Regions from separate parts of the Nocardia puris genome, predicted to be linked through region 1. Evidence: riboswitches for the same ligand, from Rfam matches in the RefSeq annotation. Region 1 holds a riboswitch; the other holds the start of a gene.
The links. A riboswitch is a leader RNA that binds a small molecule or an ion and turns the genes downstream of it on or off. The one in region 1 is predicted to bind cobalamin.

Region 1 (3,515 bases):
CAGCTGCGACTGCACCAGGTCGACGTCGGTGATCTCCTCGGTGACCGTGTGCTCGACCTGGATGCGGGGGTTCATCTCGATGAAGACGTGGTTGCCGCGCTCGTCGAGCAGGAACTCCACGGTGCCCGCGCAGCTGTAGCCGATCTGGCGGGCGAAGGCCACCGCGTCGGCGCAGATACGTTCGCGCAGCGCGGGATCCAGGTTCGGCGCGGGCGCCAGCTCGATCACCTTCTGGTGGCGGCGCTGCACCGAACAGTCCCGCTCGAACAGGTGCATCACGTTGCCGTGCTGGTCGGCCAGGATCTGCACCTCGATGTGGCGCGGATTCACCACGGCCTGTTCGAGGAACACGGTCGGGTCGCCGAACGCGGACTCGGCCTCGCGCGAGGCGGCCTCGATGGATTCGCGCAACTGCTCGGGCGCGGCCACCCGGCGCATGCCGCGCCCGCCGCCGCCCGCGACCGCCTTGACGAAGATCGGGTAGTCGAGTTCGGCTGCGGCGGCGAGCAGTTCGTCCACGTCGGCCGAGGGCGCACTGGACTTCAGCACGGGCAGACCGGCCGCGCGGGCGGCCTCGATGGCGCGCGCCTTGTTGCCCGCGAGTTCGAGGACCTCCGCCGAGGGGCCGATGAAGGTGATGCCGGCGCGCGCGCAGGCGGCCGCCAGATCGGGGTTCTCGGAAAGGAATCCGTAACCGGGGTAGACGGCGTCGGCGCCCGCGGTCTTGGCCGCGTCGATGATCGCCTCGATGGAGAGATAGGCGCGGACGGGGTGGCCGACCTCGCCGATCTGGTAGGACTCCGCGGCCTTCAGCCGGTGGACCGAGTTGCGGTCCTCGTACGGGAAGACGGCGACCGTCCCGATGCCGAGTTCGTAGGCCGCGCGGAAGGCGCGGATGGCGATCTCGCCACGATTGGCAACCAAGACTTTCGAGAACATCGGTCCAACGTACCTGCCCCCGGAATCGGCTCCTACATGGAACTACCCTTCGCAGCGATCTTCACAACCAGACATAGCAACGGTGCGAAGTTGCGTTCATCCGGCCGTCACATCTCACCGCCCGCCCGCGACCGCGGTGCGCGCCCGCGACGGGTACCCGCACGGAATAACCGCGGCGTCTTTTATGCTGGACGACGCAGCTGGTTCTCCAGTGCGCCGACGAGATGGAGCCCCTACGTCGCGCGCCGGAGTCGAAGCCCGCCCCGGCCAGCCGGGCGCGAGTGAGAGGGAACCCGGTGGGAATCCGGGACTGTCCCGCAGCGGTATGCAGGAACGAACACCGTCATCGAGCACTGGGCGCGAGTCCGGGAAGCGACGGTCAGTAGGTCGGCCGGGAGCCCCCGCGCCGGTGCCCGCGAGTCCGAAGACCTGCCAGTTGTGCCGGATACGCCGTATCCGGCGGCCACCGCCTCGTGGATTGGGCGCGCGGACCACCAGTGACGACATCCGGGCTCCGTTGCACACGGCTGCCCGCGAGGTCCGCTGGTCGACGCCGCCCGCATGGCGATGGCTCACGACCTAGGCACTGGAGCACAACCGTGACTGTTTCCCAGACTCCTTTCACCGCAACGGTTCTCGGCCTGCCCCGGGTGGGGCCGCGGCGCGAGCTGAAGCGCGCCACCGAGTCCTACTGGGCCGGGCGCATCGACGCCGTGGCGCTGCACCGGGTGGCGGCCGATCTGCGCGAGGCGCAGTACGCCGAGCTCACCGCGGCCGGGCTCGACTCGATCCCGGTGGGCACCTTCTCCTACTACGACCAGGTGCTCGACACCGCCGTGCTGCTGGGCGCGCTGCCCGAGCGGGTGGCGGGCATCGCCGATCCGCTGGACCGCTACTTCGCGGCCGCGCGCGGCAACGATTCGGTGGAACCGCTGGAGATGACCAAGTGGTTCGACACCAACTACCACTACCTGGTGCCCGAGATCGGTCCCGACACCGTGTTCTCGCTGCACCCGGAGAAGCTGATCGACGAGCTGGCCGAGGCGCGGGGGTTCGGCGTGCCCGCGCGGCCCGTGGTGGTGGGCCCGATCACCTTCCTGAAGCTGGCCAAGGCCACCGAAGGCGCGGCACTGGATCGACTCGGCGAGCTGGTCCCGCTCTATCGCGAGCTGCTGCGCAAGCTGGCGGCCGCCGGTGCGGAGTGGGTGCAGATCGATGAGCCGTCGCTGGTCACCGACCTCACCGACGATGAGATCGCCCTGGTGCGCTCCACTTACACCGAGCTGACGGCGGGCGAGGACCGCCCGGCCGTGCTGGTCGCCACCTACTTCGGCGACCCCGGCCCGGCCCTGGCCGCGCTGGCCGGCACCGATGTGGAGGGCATCGCGCTCGACTTCACCGCGCCGATCGAGCTGTCCGCGGTGGCCTCGCTGCCCGCGCTGGCGGGCAAGTTGCTGGTCGCGGGCGTGGTGGACGGCCGCAACGTGTGGCGGGCGAACCTCGACGACGCGCTCACCACGCTGGGCACCCTGCTGGGCAGCGCGGGCGGCGTCGCGGTGTCGAGCTCCTGCTCGCTGCTGCACGTGCCCTATTCGCTGGAGCCGGAGACCGGCCTGGACGCGCGGCTGCGGGCCTGGCTGGCGTTCGGCGCGGAGAAGGTCGCCGAGGTGCGAGTGCTGGCCACCGGTCTGCACCAGGGCACCGAGGCGATCGCCGACGAGCTGGCCGCGGCCCGTGCGGCGGCGACCTCGCGCACCGAGGACCCGCGCCTGGCGGACGCGCAGGTTCGCGCCCGCCTGGCCGCGCTCGGCCCCGACGCCGCGCGTCGCGCCCCGGCCGACGAGCGGCGCGCGGTGCAGCAGGCCCGCCTGAACCTGCCGCCGCTGCCGACCACCACCATCGGCTCCTACCCGCAGACCTCGGCGATCCGCCTGGCTCGCGCCGCGCTGCGCAAGGGCGAGATCGACGAGGCCGAGTACACCGCGAGGATGCGCTCGGAGATCGCCGACGTGGTGGCGCTGCAGGAGAAGCTGGGCCTGGACGTGCTGGTGCACGGCGAGCCGGAGCGCAACGACATGGTGCAGTACTTCGCCGAGCAGCTCGACGGCTTCGCGGCCACCGAGAACGGCTGGGTGCAGTCCTACGGCACCCGCTGCGTGCGCCCGCCGATCCTGTTCGGCGACGTCGCGCGCCGCGCGCCGATGACGGTGGACTGGATCACCTACGCCCAGTCGCTCACCGACAAGCCGGTCAAGGGCATGCTGACCGGTCCGGTCACCATCCTGGCGTGGTCGTTCGTGCGCGACGACCAGCCGCTGGGCGAGTCGGCGCGTCAGGTGGCGCTGGCCATCCGGGACGAGACGGTGGACCTGCAGTCGGCGGGCATCCGGATCATCCAGGTGGACGAGCCCGCCCTGCGCGAGCTGCTGCCGCTGCGCGCGGCGGATCAGCCCGCGTACCTGGACTGGTCGGTGGAGTCGTTCCGCCTGGCCACTTCGGGCGTGTCCGATGCCACCCAGATCCACACCCACCTGTGCTACTCGGAGTTCGGCGAGGTCATCGACGCGATCGCGGGC
Region 2 (3,515 bases), 3.9 Mb from region 1:
GCGACGGCCGCGGCCAGCCCGTCGTCGGCCGCGCTGTAGGCGGCCGCGGCGGCGCGGAAGGTCGCCGCGAGCTCGCGCGCGGAGTCGGCGTAGGCCCGCAGCCGGGTGATCGCCTCGCCCGCCTTGCCCTCGAAGCCGGCGCGCAGCGCGTCACCGGAGGCGAATCCGCCGAACCCCGGCAGTGAGGTGGCGGCCGTGAGCCCGTGGATCTGGGCCTCCACCTGATCGGCCAGCTGTTCGTAGCGGCGCGCGCACCGTTCGTGCGCGCCGTCCGCGACGAGTACACCGTCGATCCAGAGCCTGCCCTCGTCGACAGCCTGATTCAGGTTCGTGACCTGTGGCCGCATCGACCGTCCCCCTTCCTCATCGTGCCGCGTGCCCCGCGGCCGTACTCGGTTCTCCCGCGCCGCGCCGACCCCACGGCGGCGCCTGCTCCACCGCGCGCGAGCACACCGTCGCCGCGCGCACCGGCCCGGCCGGTCACTCCCCGGGGGCCGATGGTCCCCGCAATTTTAAGCAGGTACCCGGGCGCGTTGTCCCCCACCGATGTCGCCTTTGTCGTAAAACACCAACGGCCGGGGAAGTCGACACGCGGGGAACCCAGGCCCGCCCGATCGTGGCGCCGGCGGGCTCGGCCGGATTTGTGAAGTGTGTCACGGACTAGCGCGAAGCTGCCGCCGCGCTGTGCGCCCGCTCCAGCAGCCAGGCGACGACATCGGCCGTCACCTCGGCGTAGCGGGGTTCGTGCAGCACGTCGTGGCCCGTGTCGGCGTATTCGTGCCAGCGCGCCCACGGGTGCCGCCCGGCCCATTCGCGCATCGCCTCCACCGGCGCGCGGCGGTCGTCGGTGCCGTGCACCGCCAGGATCGGCAGCGTCGACGGCAGCGGTGTACCCGGCGCATCGGGGCGTCCGCCGCCGAGCGCCCGGCGCGGCACGCCGGACAGCACGAGCCCCGCCAACGCCTCGTGCGGCACGCTCGGCGTGAGCGGATAGCTGGCCTCGACGGTGTTCAGATCGGTGCCCGCGCTGATGTCGGGGACGGCGGCGCCGAGCGTCCCGAGCGCCGTGACGGCGCCGAGCGAATGCCCCATCAGCACCAGCGGGCCCGCCGCTTCGGCACGCACCCGGTCCAGGAACGCGGTCGCGTCGGCCACCAGTTCGGCCAGCGTGCCCGGGTGCAGGGGATCGCCCTCGCTGAGCCCGTGCCCGAAGGTGTCCAGGGCCCACAGCCGGATGCCCGCCGCCCCCAGACTCCGGGCGAATCGGTGGTAGTGCCCGCTGTGCTGACCGAGCCCCGGCAGGAGTGCCGCCGTGGCCACCGCGTTGTCGACCGGCCACCGCCGATAGTGCATCCGGCCGCGCGCGCCGTCGAAGTAGAACATGTACCGATAGTGCCAAAACTTCTGCGACTCAGTGGAGTTCACCGCCCTGCACGGCCACCGGCTACACTTTTCCGCCGATTCGCCGTTCGTGCCCCAGCTGACCCCTGACCGGGCCGTTCACCGACGAGCCCGCCCGCGCCCGCTTCTCGGGGCGGTAGGGTCTGGCCTCGACGCAGGGAACACCGGTGCGAATCCGGGGCTGTCCCGCAACTGTCACCGAGGAGCGAACCGCCGCAGTACGGCCACGACCTGCCCGGGTTGGAAGGCCGGTGGGGAGCGTCGATCCGGGAGCCAGGACACCTGCGTCGGCCGGCACCGGGACGACTCCACGAGGATGGCGATGGACAACTCGATACGACACCGGCGGACACTCGGCCGCCGGGAGATGCTGCTGCGCAGCGCGGGCGCACTGGGGCTGCTCGCGACCGGCGCGCTCACGCTCACCGGCTGCGGTGACGGCGGCACCGGGCCCCAGGGCGGTCCACCGCGCGCGGGCGGCCGGTTGCGCGCCGCGATCGCCGGACGCGCCGCCAGCGTGGACGTGCTGGACCCGCACCTGGCGGGCAGCTCCGCGGGCGGTGCGGTGAGCAAGAACGTATGGGACAAACTCGTCGCCTACAACAACGACCTCACCCTGCGCTTTCGCCTGGCCAGCGCGCTCGAACCCAACGCCGACGGCAGCGAATGGCGCATCACCCTGCGCCCCGGCGTGGTGTTCAGCGACGGCAGCCCGCTCACCGCGCGCGATGTGCTGTGGAGCTTCGAGCGGATGCTCGACCCGGCGCGGCCCTCCTCCGGCGACCTGGCCGTGGTCGACATGTCGCGCACCCGCGCCGACGGCGACCTCGGCGTGGTGGTGGCGATGAAGACGCCGATCGCGGACTTCGGTTCGGTGCTGGCCGGGTGGTACTGCTACGTGATCAAGGACGGCACCACGGTGTTCGACCGGAACACGCTGCCCGTCGGCACGGGGCCGTTCGCGCTGGCGAACTGGTCGCCGGGTGACCGGACCCTGTTGCGCCGCAACGAGAAGTACTGGGACGGCCCGGTCCACCTGGACGAGGTGGAGATCATCCAGATCGCCGAGACCGAAGCGCGCATGAACGCCTTCCTCTCCGGTGCGGCCGACACCGCGCACGAGATGTCCTACCTGCAGGCGCACACGCTGGCGAACGATCCGAACGCGCAGGTCGTCACCCCGCCCGCGGGCCTGATGGGCGCCTTCCAGATGCGGGTGGACGTGGCGCCCTTCGACGACGTGCGGGTGCGCCAGGCGATGCGGCTGGCTGTGGACCGCGAGGCCATGGTCGAGGCGGTGTACTACGGCTTCGGCGAGGTCGGCAACGACATCTACGGCAAGGGCGCGCCGTTCTACAACGACCAACTGCCGCAACGGACTTACGATCCGGAGCGGGCGCGCCAGTTGCTGCGGGAGGCGGGGCGGGAGAACCTGACCGTCACGCTGCCGACGGCCGACGCGATCCCCGGCATGGTCGAGTCCGCGACGCTGTTCGCCGAGCACGCCAAGGCCGCGGGCATCACCATCCGGCTCGAAACCGTGCCTGCCGACACCTATTTCACCGAGGTGGTGGGCACAGCGCCGCTCTCCCACATCGGTTGGTGGAACTACAGTCTGGACTACTTCTACGGCCAGACGATGACCAGCGATTCGCCCAGCAACGACTCCGGCTGGCGCCGCCCGGCGTGGGACGCCACGTTCGCGGCCGCCCGCGCGGAGATGAACCAGGAGCGCCGCAGGCAGCTGTATTTCGAACTCCAGGAAGAACTCTGGAACGAGGGCGGCTACATCCTGCACAGCTTCGCCAAGCGTCCCGATGTCGCGCACGTCCGCGTGCAGGGCGTGCGCGACGGCGTGCCGGGCACCGACGACTGGGCGAACTTCACCACCACCTGGTTGGCGGAGTAGCGGTCTCGCGGTGATCCGCTATCTGCTGCGCCGCGTCGGCGGCGCGATCGCGGTGCTGTTCGCGGTCGCGCTGGTGGTGTTCGGCCTGTTCGAGCTGCTGGATTCCGATGCCGCCGCCGTGGCGTTGAGCCGCCACGGCGGCGGTCAGCCGACGGCCGAACAGCTCGCGGCCAAACGCGCCGAACTCGGGCTCGACCGGCCCGCG

Region 2: it holds a riboswitch for cobalamin, as region 1 does, so the genes downstream of both, OHB21_RS16195 (ABC transporter substrate-binding protein) here and metE (5-methyltetrahydropteroyltriglutamate--homocysteine S-methyltransferase) in region 1, are expected to answer to the same signal.

Annotation. Positions count from the first base shown of each region.
Region 1 is NZ_CP107943.1:7,671,931-7,675,445, forward strand. It holds gene OHB21_RS35605 (pyruvate carboxylase) at 1-939, opposite strand, end outside; cobalamin riboswitch at 1,226-1,370, shown strand; gene metE (5-methyltetrahydropteroyltriglutamate--homocysteine S-methyltransferase) at 1,539-3,515, shown strand, end outside.
Region 2 is NZ_CP107943.1:3,533,803-3,537,317, forward strand. It holds gene OHB21_RS16185 (hypothetical protein) at 1-347, opposite strand, end outside; gene OHB21_RS16190 (alpha/beta hydrolase) at 661-1,383, opposite strand; cobalamin riboswitch at 1,558-1,685, shown strand; gene OHB21_RS16195 (ABC transporter substrate-binding protein) at 1,724-3,310, shown strand; gene OHB21_RS16200 (ABC transporter permease) at 3,321-3,515, shown strand, end outside.